DNA from 2 places in the Defluviitalea raffinosedens genome. Region 1 is predicted to be linked to the other one. Evidence: riboswitches for the same ligand, from Rfam matches in the RefSeq annotation. Region 1 holds a riboswitch; the other holds the start of a gene.

Region 1 (5,890 bases):
ATTAGCAGATGTGCTTACAGGCAACCTGGTATCAGCATTTAGTGAGATGGCCGATTCTATGAATAGCTCACTCATTACTGAGTGATTTCTCCCAGCAAGGTTAAATTATCAGGAATAGAAAAAGGCTTCTAGTAATTTTACTAAAAGCCTTAATTTTTATTTTGTCTCATTTTATAGTATTTTCTCTTTTTACTAAAAAGCAAATTGTACTAAATTATCTAAAGAATACAGAGCAAAATGCTTATTCAGTGAATAATAAGATAAAAAAGTTATAAAAAACACTTGACGAAAAGGTCAAAACATGATAACATATGTAAGCGTTGAGCGACAAATTAATAAATATGCTGCTATGGCTCAGTCGGTAGAGCGTCGCCTTGGTAAGGCGGAGGTCACGGGTTCAAGTCCCGTTAGCAGCTTTAGTGAAATCAAGGCTTCTAGCAATTTGGCTAGAAGCCTTTTTTGATTCTTGATGTCCTGTCTTTATCCACATTATACCTATTAATTTTTTAATAAAATCTATTCGTCATAATTCTATTACAGATCAATTGAAACAAACTCAACCCTGATAAAACCAAATATCAATTTTGTGCTTATATATTTATTGCAAGGCCCCTTGTAAATATCTGCCATTTTTTAATTCTGAAAGAATATCTAAAATTTGTTCAAAAAATAAAAAGTAGGAAAACTTACAATATTGTAATATTAGATTTGTTGAATATATATTACAAATATGATACAATTTCAAACATTGGAAAAGTTTGTCGCGTTAAAAACTTAGCTTTCATAGGGAGTGCGATGTATTATAAAATAACCATCCTATTGTAGTTTAAATTTAGAATGATAAAGATATTAATAAATAAGGGGAGTAAACTAAATGATAAAAGGAAAAAATATAAGGTGGAGTTTTATTCTCATTATAATGATAATCATTTTATTACTATATAGATTTTTCATATACACAGAACTAGAAGCTTATATGGACGTTCGTGGAAAGAATTTATCCTATTTAGATTTAAGAGGACAAGAAGAATTATTATATACCCTGGAATTTGATAACTTAACAAAGTGGCCGGGTAAAAATCGTATGCCGGATGATTTTGATCCTTTAAAAGTGATTGAATATGGAAAAGATCCGGGGTTAAACATAAAAAAATTACACAAGTTAGGTTATACAGGGAAAAATGTAAACATCGCATATATAGACCAACCTCTTCTTGAAGGCCATGAAGCATATTCTAATGTAAATCTTAAGTATTACAAGATTAGGTCGGAAGAAAATGGTATGGATACCTCAATGCATGGCCCGGCAGTACTTAGTTTATTAGCTGGAGCTGAAATAGGGGTAGCTCCTGAGGCGAATGTGTATTTTTTGGGGCATCCTGCATGGCTGGAAGACCAAAGAACCCATGCAGAAGCCTTATATAAACTCATAGAAATAAATAAATCTTTACCTGAAGACCAGAAAATAAAAGTAGTAGGATTTTCAGATTCACCGGATGAAAGAGAAAACTATATTGACGATTATAAAAAAGCAATTATAGAAGCAGAAAAAAATAATATTATGGTCATAAATGTGACTACATTTAATTACCTTCCTTTATTGATCAAGCCTTATAAAGATAAAGATGATTATAGAAATTACGAAACAGCACAATGGGCAAAGGGTTTTATTGAGAACGATAGTTTTGGAGTGCCAACCGGTGCAAGGACAACTGCAGATGGTCATAAAAGCATAAAAAATAAATATGCTTATTGGACAAATGGTGGTTTAAGCTGGGCTGTACCATATGTAGTTGGAACAATCGCCTTAGGACTTCAAGTGGATCCTGATTTAACCAAGGAGGAAGCTGTTAAATATTTATTGGATAGTGGATATGATTTTCAGGGGGGCAAAATCATTAATCCAGAAGGTTTCATAGAGATGGTTAAGAAAAATGCATCACACGCTAAAAGTACACCTTAATATTCAGACCATATAGGATCAAACCGAAGCATCAGATAAAGATTAGTATTGATGAAATATGATTACTGTAAACTCTGGATTTTATGAAAAAGCTAATTATATAACACTTAAGACACAGCTATTAGCCAGTATTAAAGCAGAATAGTATTGCAATTTATTAGTGAATTATGTTATTATTTCATTAAACAACTTAAAAATCCTTTGCACAGGGGAGTCGGATTTGGCCGGCTGAGAGTAAGAACCGTAATTCTTTGACCCTATGAACCTGATCTGGGTAATTCCAGCGTAGGAAGTGTTGTTGATTTTATTGTATGATGTAAAATCACATTTTCTGGATTTTTACATACTTCAAAAATCATAAAACACAAGTCCTGCGGCTTGTGTTTTTTTATGTATAGAAATAAATAGAGATATAAGGAGGATCAAAATGAAAACGAAAAAGATTACTTTGTCTGCTTTATTTATTGCTATAGGGGTAATCGCAGGGAATATTATTTATATTCCTATAGGTGCATCAAAATGCTTTCCGGTTCAACATACTATCAACGTTCTGACAGCAGTGGCTCTTGGTCCAGGATATGGTGCAGCAGTAGCATTTGGTATTTCTCTGTTAAGAAATCTTTTAGGTACGGGGACACTTTTAGCCTTTCCAGGCAGCATGGTAGGCGCATTTCTTGCAGGGATTTTATACAAGAAGACCAATAAGCCTGCTTTCGCAGTTGCAGGAGAAATACTTGGCACAGGAATCCTTGGAGGGTTATTGGCTTATCCTATTGCTAAATTGATATTAGGCAATGATGTTACAGCATTCTTTTATATCTCTCCATTCTTAATAAGCACCACCGGGGGAAGCATAATATCTTATGCCATTATTAAAATGTTAGATTTTACTAAAGTGATGGATATCAAAAAACAATTGTAGGGGGAGAGCAATCATGAAAAAAGTATTAACTATAGCAGGTTCGGATTGTTCTGGTGGAGCAGGAATACAGGCAGATCTAAAAACTTTTAGCGCCCATGGGGTATATGGTATGAGCGTGATCACAGCCATAACTGCTCAGAATACCCAAGGCGTTTTTGACGTACGGGATTTGGATGAGGCCATTATAAAAGCACAAATAGATGCTATTTTTACAGATATACAAGTGGATGCAGTCAAGATTGGAATGGTATCGCAACCTTCGACGATTCATATTATAGCAAGTCAAATAGGAAAATATCATCCAGTAAATATTGTTTTAGATCCTGTAATGATTTCAAAGAGTGGATATTCTTTATTAAAGCCGGAAGCAAAGAAAAGTTTAATCGAAGAACTTATTCCAAGAGCGTCTGTTATTACACCCAATGTCCCTGAAGCAGAAGAAATAATACGTACAGTAACATCAAAACCTATTGCCATCAAAACTGTTGAAGATATGGAAAAGGCAGCACAGGAGCTATATAAATTAGGAGCGAAGAATGTACTTTTAAAAGGTGGGCATATGAGTGGAGAAGCTGTGGATGTGCTTTATGATGGAAAAGATATTACACGATTCTACTCTGAGCGAATTGACACTAAAAATACTCATGGAACAGGGTGTACCCTATCCTCTGCCATAGCTTCCAATTTAGCTCTGGGATACAGTATAAAAGAAGCCGTGAATCGTGCAAAAAGATATATCACCATTGCAATAGAACATGCTTTAGACATCGGGAAGGGCGTTGGACCTACCCATCATTTTTATGAATTATACAAAAAAGGTGGGCTTGAAGATGGAGATATATTATAAAATCTCAAGAGCATTACAGAATGTAAGAAATTTAAGACCCTTAGTACACCATATCACAAACTATGTGACAGTCAATGACTGTGCCAATATTACTCTGGCGATTGGTGCTTCTCCTGTTATGGCAGATGACATAAATGAAGTCAGGGATATGGTTATACTGTCCGATTCCTTAGTCATTAATATAGGAACGCTAAACAGCAGAACGGTGGAATCTATGATTGAAGCAGGAAAAAAAGCTAATGAATTTAATATTCCCGTTGTATTAGATCCTGTTGGGGTGGGAGCAACACCTTACAGAACAAAGATTGCGAAAGAAATTATGAGTAAAATAAAAATAGCAGTTGTAAGGGGCAATTTATCGGAGATAAAGGCTTTATATGGCATCAATGCTCAAACCAAGGGCGTTGATAGCTCAGAAAACTTTTCAACCGGTGAAAATGTTTCGTCCAGTATAAAATCATTTGCCAGGGATTTTGCCAATAGCTTTCATACAGTTGTTGCGATTACTGGAAAAACGGATATTATAACGGACGGAGAAACTTTATACTCAGTTAAGAATGGACATGAAATGCTGTCAAGAATTACAGGTACAGGCTGTATGTGCACTTCTCTTATTGGTTCTTATCTGGGTGCAGGAAGCAATGATCTTTATGGGGCTCTTGCAGGGGTTGCAACCATGGGAATAGCAGGCGAAATAGCCTATAACCGATTGGATCCATACGAGGGAAGTGGAAGTCTGAAAAGTAAAATCATGGATGCTATATATCATTTATCGGAGGAAGAAATATTGAATTGGGGGAAAATTGATGAAGAATAATGTTGATTATAAACTTTATCTTGTCACAGACCGGGATATATTAGCAGGAAGAAACTTAGAATCTGCAGTAGAAGAGGCTATACAAGGAGGTGTTACGCTGGTTCAGCTTAGAGAAAAAGATATAACTTCTTTGGAATTTTATAATATGGCCCTTAGGATAAAGCGAATAACCAGCCAATATAATATACCTCTGATTATCAATGATCGACTGGATATTGCCCTGGCAGTAGATGCCGAAGGGGTTCATTTAGGGCAAAGGGATATACCCTGTGTAATTGCAAGGAAAATCATAGGTGAAAATAAAATTGTAGGTGTTTCTGCATCTACTCTTGAGGAAGCCAAAAAGGCAGAAAAGGATGGAGCAGATTATATAGGGGTGGGAGCAGTATTTCCCACCAGCACGAAACAAGACGCACGAGATGTCTCTGTAGATTTGCTAAAAGAAATAAAGCAGAGTGTAGCCATACCTGTCGTTGCCATCGGAGGGATCAATGAAGATAATGTATCTTTATTAAAAGATACTAATATAGATGGAATAGCAGTCGTATCTGCAATTCTAGGGAAAAAGGATATAAAATCAGCTGCTTTCTGTCTTAGAAATCAAAGGTTTTAATAAATCTTCCAAGATTTTGTGTATTAGCTGTAGAAGATAAACTTTTGAAAAAAATTGCGAAATTTATCGATTTACTCTCCTGATAAAGGTAATTTATTATATAATAGAGATAAATCAAAACATTCAAGATAAATTACCAAAATATTATATTAGGAGATGTATTATGTCTAATAAAAAGGTGCTCTTTTGCATTGTAACAGGTTTATTTTGGTTTTCATTATATGCGTATGTCCCCCAGTTGTCTAGTTTTGCAGAAGATATGGGGGCTTCATATAGAATGATAGGCATGATCACCGGAGCCTATGGACTTAGTCAGACTATTTTAAGAATACCTTTAGGAATCGTATCAGATGTATTTAATAAAAGAAAGATATTTGTTGTATTAGGTCTTTTTACAGCAATTTTTAGTGCACTTATAGTTTTTATATTACCAAGTCCCTATACTCTTTTAGGGGGAAGATTTCTGGCGGGGGTAGCTGCAGCAACTTGGGTAAATTTTACGGTAATGTTTTCTGGGTATTATAAGCCTTCGGAATCCACTAAGGCTATAGGAATCATTAACTCAGCAAATATGATCGGACAATTTACTGCAGTTTTGTTGGCAGGTATTCTTTCCCTTTACTTAGGCGTGAGGCACATATTTTTGCTGAGTACCATTGTAGGCCTTATGGGATTTCTTCTAAGTTTTTTTATACCAAAAGAAGATGCCATCGATAGAAAGCCCTTTA
Region 2 (5,890 bases), on a different contig from region 1:
TCTCTTTTTATTTTATCCAGGTTAAAATTTGCAAGATACCTTCTCTTCATTCTTCTATACTCCTTAAGATACTTTCAGCATCCTTTCAAGAGAGTTTTTAGCTGCTGCCATAATATCTTTGTCGACTTCGATTTCATAAATTTCGTCTTTTAATGCTCTATACACATCTTCCAATCGCGTTTTTTTCATGTTAACGCATATCAACGACGGGGAAAGCAAGTAAAACTTTTTATCAGGATTCTGCTTTTCTAAAGAATGAAGTACACCCATCTCAGTTCCTATAACAAATTCCTTTTCATCCGACTCTTCTACATATTGTATGATTTGAGATGTACTTCCTACAAAATCTGCTTTTGCAACTACATCCGGATTACATTCCGGGTGGACTAATATCTTTGTATTGCTTCTATGCTTTCTAACCATATCCAATACATTGCACTTTACTTTATGATGGGTTATGCAAAATCCTTCCCAACATATGACATCCTTTTGGGGTATCTGTTTCGCTACATAATTCCCTAAGTTTTGATCTGGTACGAATAAAACTTTATCACTGTCAATGGATTGAACCACTTTTACTGCATTGGCTGAAGTACAGCATATATCACTTTCTGCTTTAACTTCCGCAGAAGAATTAATATAACATACCACCGGAACATTGGGGTATTTTTTCTTCAATACTCTTAGCTGATCCGCATCAATCATATCAGCCATAGGACATCCTGCATCATATGCCGGCAAAAGAACTTTTTTATCCGGTGAAAAAATCTTTGCACTTTCTGCCATAAAATGTACACCACAAAAAACGATAATATCCGCATCGGTATTGGCAGCTCTTCTGCTAAGTCCCAGTGAATCCCCAACAAAATCTGCTATATCTTGAACTTCTGGTGCTTGATAATTGTGAGCAAGTATGATAGCCTTTTTTTCTCTTTTGAGTTTATTGATTTCATTAATCATTTCCTGAGTATCCATGGTATTTCTTCCTCTCATCATAAACCTTGCCGCCTAATTTACATTTTTAGATTTAATAGTCTTTTAATCTGATCAGGCGAAGGGGGTAATTAAAATCTTAGCTGTAAGTTGAATTTAGAATTTAATCCATATTTACATATTTATATGTATGTTTACATATGTATTTATATGTGTATATACACCATTATACATAAAAAAAGAAGTTTATCAATAATCAATTTATTTAGTATAGAAATAATGCTGAATTGATATTTGCGCAAAAAATACCTCCTGTTATAAATCACTTTGATTTAATAAACAGAAGGTATTTATATTCAAATACAGAATAGAAATACTGGCAATCAGCCATCACTATTTTATTGGAAAAATTTTATTCTTCAAATTATCATGTTAACTTAATAATTCACTAGCCAGGACTCAATCACAAAATATCGATATGTTCGCCTGCCAGTGCCTTGTTCATACTTCTTACTGCACAAAATTTTCCACACATGGAACATGTATCTTCGAACTCTGGCTTCCTTTCTTCACGGATTCTTTTTGCAGTTTCAGGATCTATCGCACATTCCCACTGGGCTTCCCAGTCAAAGCTTCTTCTTGCTTCTGCCATTCTGTCATCAATCTGCCGTGCTCCTCTTACCCCTTTTGCGATGTCTGCTGCATGGGCTGCTATTTTCATAGCAATAATCCCTTGCTTTACATCTTCTAAATTTGGTAATGCTAAGTGTTCTGCAGGAGTCACATAGCACAAGAAAGCCGCACCGGCTGAAGCTGCAATGGCGCCACCAATCGCAGCCGTGATGTGATCATATCCAGGGGCAATATCCGTTACCAATGGACCTAACACATAGAAAGGTGCTCCGTTGCAAATCGTCTGTTGTATTTTCATATTGGCTTCTATTTGGTCGATCGGCATATGTCCTGGTCCTTCAATCATAACCTGTACATCTTTTTCCCAGGCTCTTTTTGTAAGCTCTCCAAGTCTTACAAGTTCTTCAATCTGACATACATCCGACGCATCGGCAAGACATCCCGGTCTACAAGCATCTCCTAAGGATATCGTCACATCATATTCACGGCATATATCCAAGATTTCATCATAATACTCATAAAAAGGATTCTCTTCACCTGTCATGCACATCCATGCAAATACAAGAGAACCTCCTCTGGATACGATATTCATTTTTCTTTTATGCTCCTTGATCTGTTCTATCGTTTTTCTTGTAATCCCACAGTGCAAAGTGATAAAATCCACTCCATCTTCAGCATGGAGCCTTATGACATCAATAAAATCTTTTGCTGTAAGGGTGGCCAGGTCTCTCTGATAATGGATAACGGAATCATATACTGGTACAGTTCCTATCATAACCGGGCATTCTGCAATCAACTTCCTTCGAAAAGGAATGGTATCTCCGTGGGAAGACAAATCCATGATTGAATGGACGCCCATATTGACAGCTTCCATCACTTTTTTCATTTCCATATCGTAGTCTTTGTAATCTTTCGAAACGCCTAAATTCACATTTATCTTAGTTTTTAGCATTGAACCTACACCCTGCGGATCAAGGCATTTATGATTTTTATTTGCACATATTACTACTTTTCCTGCTGCAACTAATGGCATCAGTTCCTCAACGGTCATCAGTTCTTTTTCAGCTACTTTTTTTAGTTCTTCTGTAATGATTCCTTTTCTTGCGGCTTCCATCTGAGTTGAATATTCTCTCACTTCCATCTATCCCCCTAAAAGACTGAATTTATGCGAATACTAATTTTCTTCTCCTAAAATTTCATTGAGTTTTTGAACCTTTCTGTTCATCATGTTAGTAAATCCTGGACGAATATCTGCCTTTAACACCACTTCCGTTCGGATGCCTTTATTTGCCAGTGCAAAGGTTGCATCTTTCACCACCTGCATCACCTCATCCCAGGGACCTTCTATTTCCGTAAACATGGAAGTGGTTCTGTTTGGCAATCCCGACTCTCGAATCACTTTCACCACTTCTGCAACTTCAGATGAAAGTTCATCTCCAATGCCAAAAGGCGCAATGGCCACTGCAATTAAAGTATTCATACATTAAACCTCCTCTATTTCAAATGGATTATTGGCTATATCTGCTGCACTTGCTTTATAAAGTTCATCAAGAAATTGTATCTGAAAGTATCTCGTAAAGTTTTTGCTACATAAGGTAATATTTCCTCATGAATGGGTAAAAGTGTCCCCACATTGATATACATAGCTTGACCAGATTTAGCCAAAACTTCTCCTTCTTCAGGCAGATACACCATAGCAGCAGAACCTCCGACAGCCAGTTGTGCATTGGCTACGAGATTAATGGTTACCATATTGGTAATGGAACCTACCATAGGGTTAGTCTTTTTTACAGTTTCCACTGTCTGGGCAATCTGATTTTGAATCTCCTCTTTTGTCATTTTCTCCTCTTCCTTTCTATGATTTCATAGCATTTTACGAATATAGACTGCATCACCATCTTTCTTACTGTTTCTTCAAAAAATTGTTAGTCAAAAAACAACTGTGTTATACAGATAAAATAAGAAAATTGGGGCCTTTGCAAGAATTATTTCGCATATAAGAGTTGCGCTTGTGAACCACTCGCACCGAACGCGTTCGGTAAAATCAACAAAATACAATATGTGAGAGGCTATATTCTGCCGCAGAGCTTTTTTGACATAGGAAATTCCACAGAATTTCCTATGTAATAAAAAAAGCGCTCCTTCATAAGGAACGCATTTCATCATTAATCTAACAATTCATTGCTTCCCTACGACAGTGTTAACTGACAGGTTCAAAGGGTCAGGTTTTACCTTCTCAACTCTTACGAGTCCCCCCGCAATCTTTTCATACAACATTATTAATTTTTAAATCTTGTCTTCCACAATATTATTCTATGGCTTTTTGTTAATGTTTTTAATCAACCATAATAAAATTGGATACTGTATACTTCTTCCATATTGTATTTTACCATTTAAGTGATATAAAATCAATAAATTTTCAAATACTATTATTTTTTACACAAGAATACATTTATGAAATTAATCCGTTAAACTACTTGAATTTCTCTTTAATCTGTTCCTTATTTCTGTTTAGGCTTTGTCATAACATCATAACAAAGAAAATGTCCATTATCAGTTCTTATGGAATAAAATTCTGTTGTATGCCTTTTTAGCGATAAGCATTTTAACGGTTTGTCTTTTTCGAATATGCTATAAAAAAGAATCTTGGAAATCTAAAAATAATATCCCCGTTTTTTGCATGGAATATCTTTGAACTAGAATTTCTATCAGTTCACTTTCAAATGCTTTTCTCTCTAGATCAGGTAAGACATTGAGATAAAGTCTTAAACCAGTAACGAGATACCATTCCAGGATATCGTTGTGAGATTTCATAACGTGATCAATCACCATTATGATACGTCTAGTGAAATCAAGTTTATTGCCCTGAAAATTTAATATACACTATTTTTTACGATATTGCATGCCAAACTACGAATAGAATCACTTCAAAATAGGGAACAAGACCAAAACTCTGCCGCCGCAATAAACTTACTAAATATTTACAACACTAGATCCCTATAGTCATGCAATGAAAGCTATGTCAAGGCAAATAGTTTACAAAGGATTGATAATAAAAAAATTTGCCAATGACATAACTTCTGCATTGGCAAATCGTAGTCAAAACCACATATTTTATAAATACAACCTCTCTTAATCCTGTTTATTTACGAGAAAGTCTCACAACTGTCTCCACATGCAACGAACGGGGTGAATTGATGTCTTTTACACTGTCGGTAGTCGGAAACACGTCATCGCCACTTTTTGCACTATCAGTAGGCGGGAAGGCGGGAATATATCCACCAATTGTATCATTTACGAGAAGGGCACTCTTACTAGGAGTACCCTAAATAATAAATATTAATGTAATTAATAGTCTTTTTTCTTTACTGGAATCCAGATTTCGCTTCGATACTTTGGATTTCCAGTATCTGGACTCTCATTCCATAAAATTTCAGGACCTTCAACCGCCTCGTATCCTGAAGATGGAAACCACTCTGAGTATATCCTACCCCACACATTTTGAAGTGTTTCCGGGAAGGGCCCAATGGATTCAAAGACTGCCCAGGTACTGTCTTCTACTTTCAATACATCAAATTCTGCAGTTTCATCACTTGAGGTTGCTACACCAATGTAATGATCCAATTCACATTTTTCTTCCATTCTTCCTTTCGAGAAGTTCGTAGATGCACTAATAATTCCTGTTGGTTCTACATTTGACAGCACCTTCAGCTTTTTGATGACCTCAGGGGTTAATAGTTCAATCATTTCTGCAATTTCCGGATTCACACCATTAAATCTAATTGGTACTCTCTTCTTGAATCCTACGATCTTAAATGGTCCTTTTTCAACAATACGATAATTCATTTCGCATCCTCCTTTAATTGATAATTGAAAGGTCATTCGAGGATAAGCTTTTAACTGTGTATTCTCACTCCTTGCCTCAGAAGGGAGAATGCCATGCAGGGAATGAAAAGCACGGGAAAATGAATCAGCCGAATTATAGCCGTATTTGACGGCTACATCAATTATTCTCAAATTATTATCTTTCAAATCAAGTGCAGCCAACGTCAGTCTTCTTCTCCGAATATATTCTGATAAACTTATACCTGCTAAAAAAGAAAACATCCGCTTGAAATGATACTCTGAACAATAAGCGATTTTAGATACTTCACTATAATCAATTTCCTCTGTTAAGTGCTCTTCAATATACGCTAATGCATTATTCATACTTCTTAAAGCATCCATCCAACAACCTCCTTTCATCATAAATAATATCAGAGGATGTATTTATTCATCCGACAATCTGTGCACAGCTTTGTAGGTAAGCAGCTCAACATCAATA

The links. A riboswitch is a leader RNA that binds a small molecule or an ion and turns the genes downstream of it on or off. The one in region 1 is predicted to bind thiamine pyrophosphate.
Region 2: linked by a shared signal. The riboswitch ahead of JOD07_RS09505 (hydroxyethylthiazole kinase) and the one ahead of thiW (energy coupling factor transporter S component ThiW) in region 1 are both predicted to bind thiamine pyrophosphate.

What each region holds. Positions count from the first base shown of each region.
Region 1 covers NZ_JAFBEP010000002.1:240,668-246,557, reverse strand. Annotated here, with positions in the region: gene JOD07_RS03100 (DUF5105 domain-containing protein) at 1-85, shown strand, start outside; tRNA gene JOD07_RS03095 (tRNA-Thr) at 344-416, shown strand; gene JOD07_RS03090 (S8/S53 family peptidase) at 920-1,963, shown strand; TPP riboswitch at 2,161-2,272, shown strand; gene thiW (energy coupling factor transporter S component ThiW) at 2,391-2,885, shown strand; gene thiD (bifunctional hydroxymethylpyrimidine kinase/phosphomethylpyrimidine kinase) at 2,899-3,732, shown strand; gene thiM (hydroxyethylthiazole kinase) at 3,716-4,549, shown strand; gene thiE (thiamine phosphate synthase) at 4,539-5,162, shown strand; gene JOD07_RS03065 (MFS transporter) at 5,326-5,890, shown strand, end outside.
Region 2 covers NZ_JAFBEP010000012.1:1,300-7,189, reverse strand. Annotated here, with positions in the region: gene nadB (L-aspartate oxidase) at 1-50, opposite strand, end outside; gene nadA (quinolinate synthase NadA) at 64-993, opposite strand; gene thiC (phosphomethylpyrimidine synthase ThiC) at 1,397-2,701, opposite strand; gene JOD07_RS09510 (MTH1187 family thiamine-binding protein) at 2,741-3,046, opposite strand; gene JOD07_RS09505 (hydroxyethylthiazole kinase) at 3,082-3,405, opposite strand; TPP riboswitch at 3,735-3,833, opposite strand; gene JOD07_RS09500 (hypothetical protein) at 4,198-4,398, opposite strand; gene JOD07_RS09495 (AraC family transcriptional regulator) at 4,915-5,793, opposite strand; gene JOD07_RS15675 (hypothetical protein) at 5,836-5,890, opposite strand, start outside.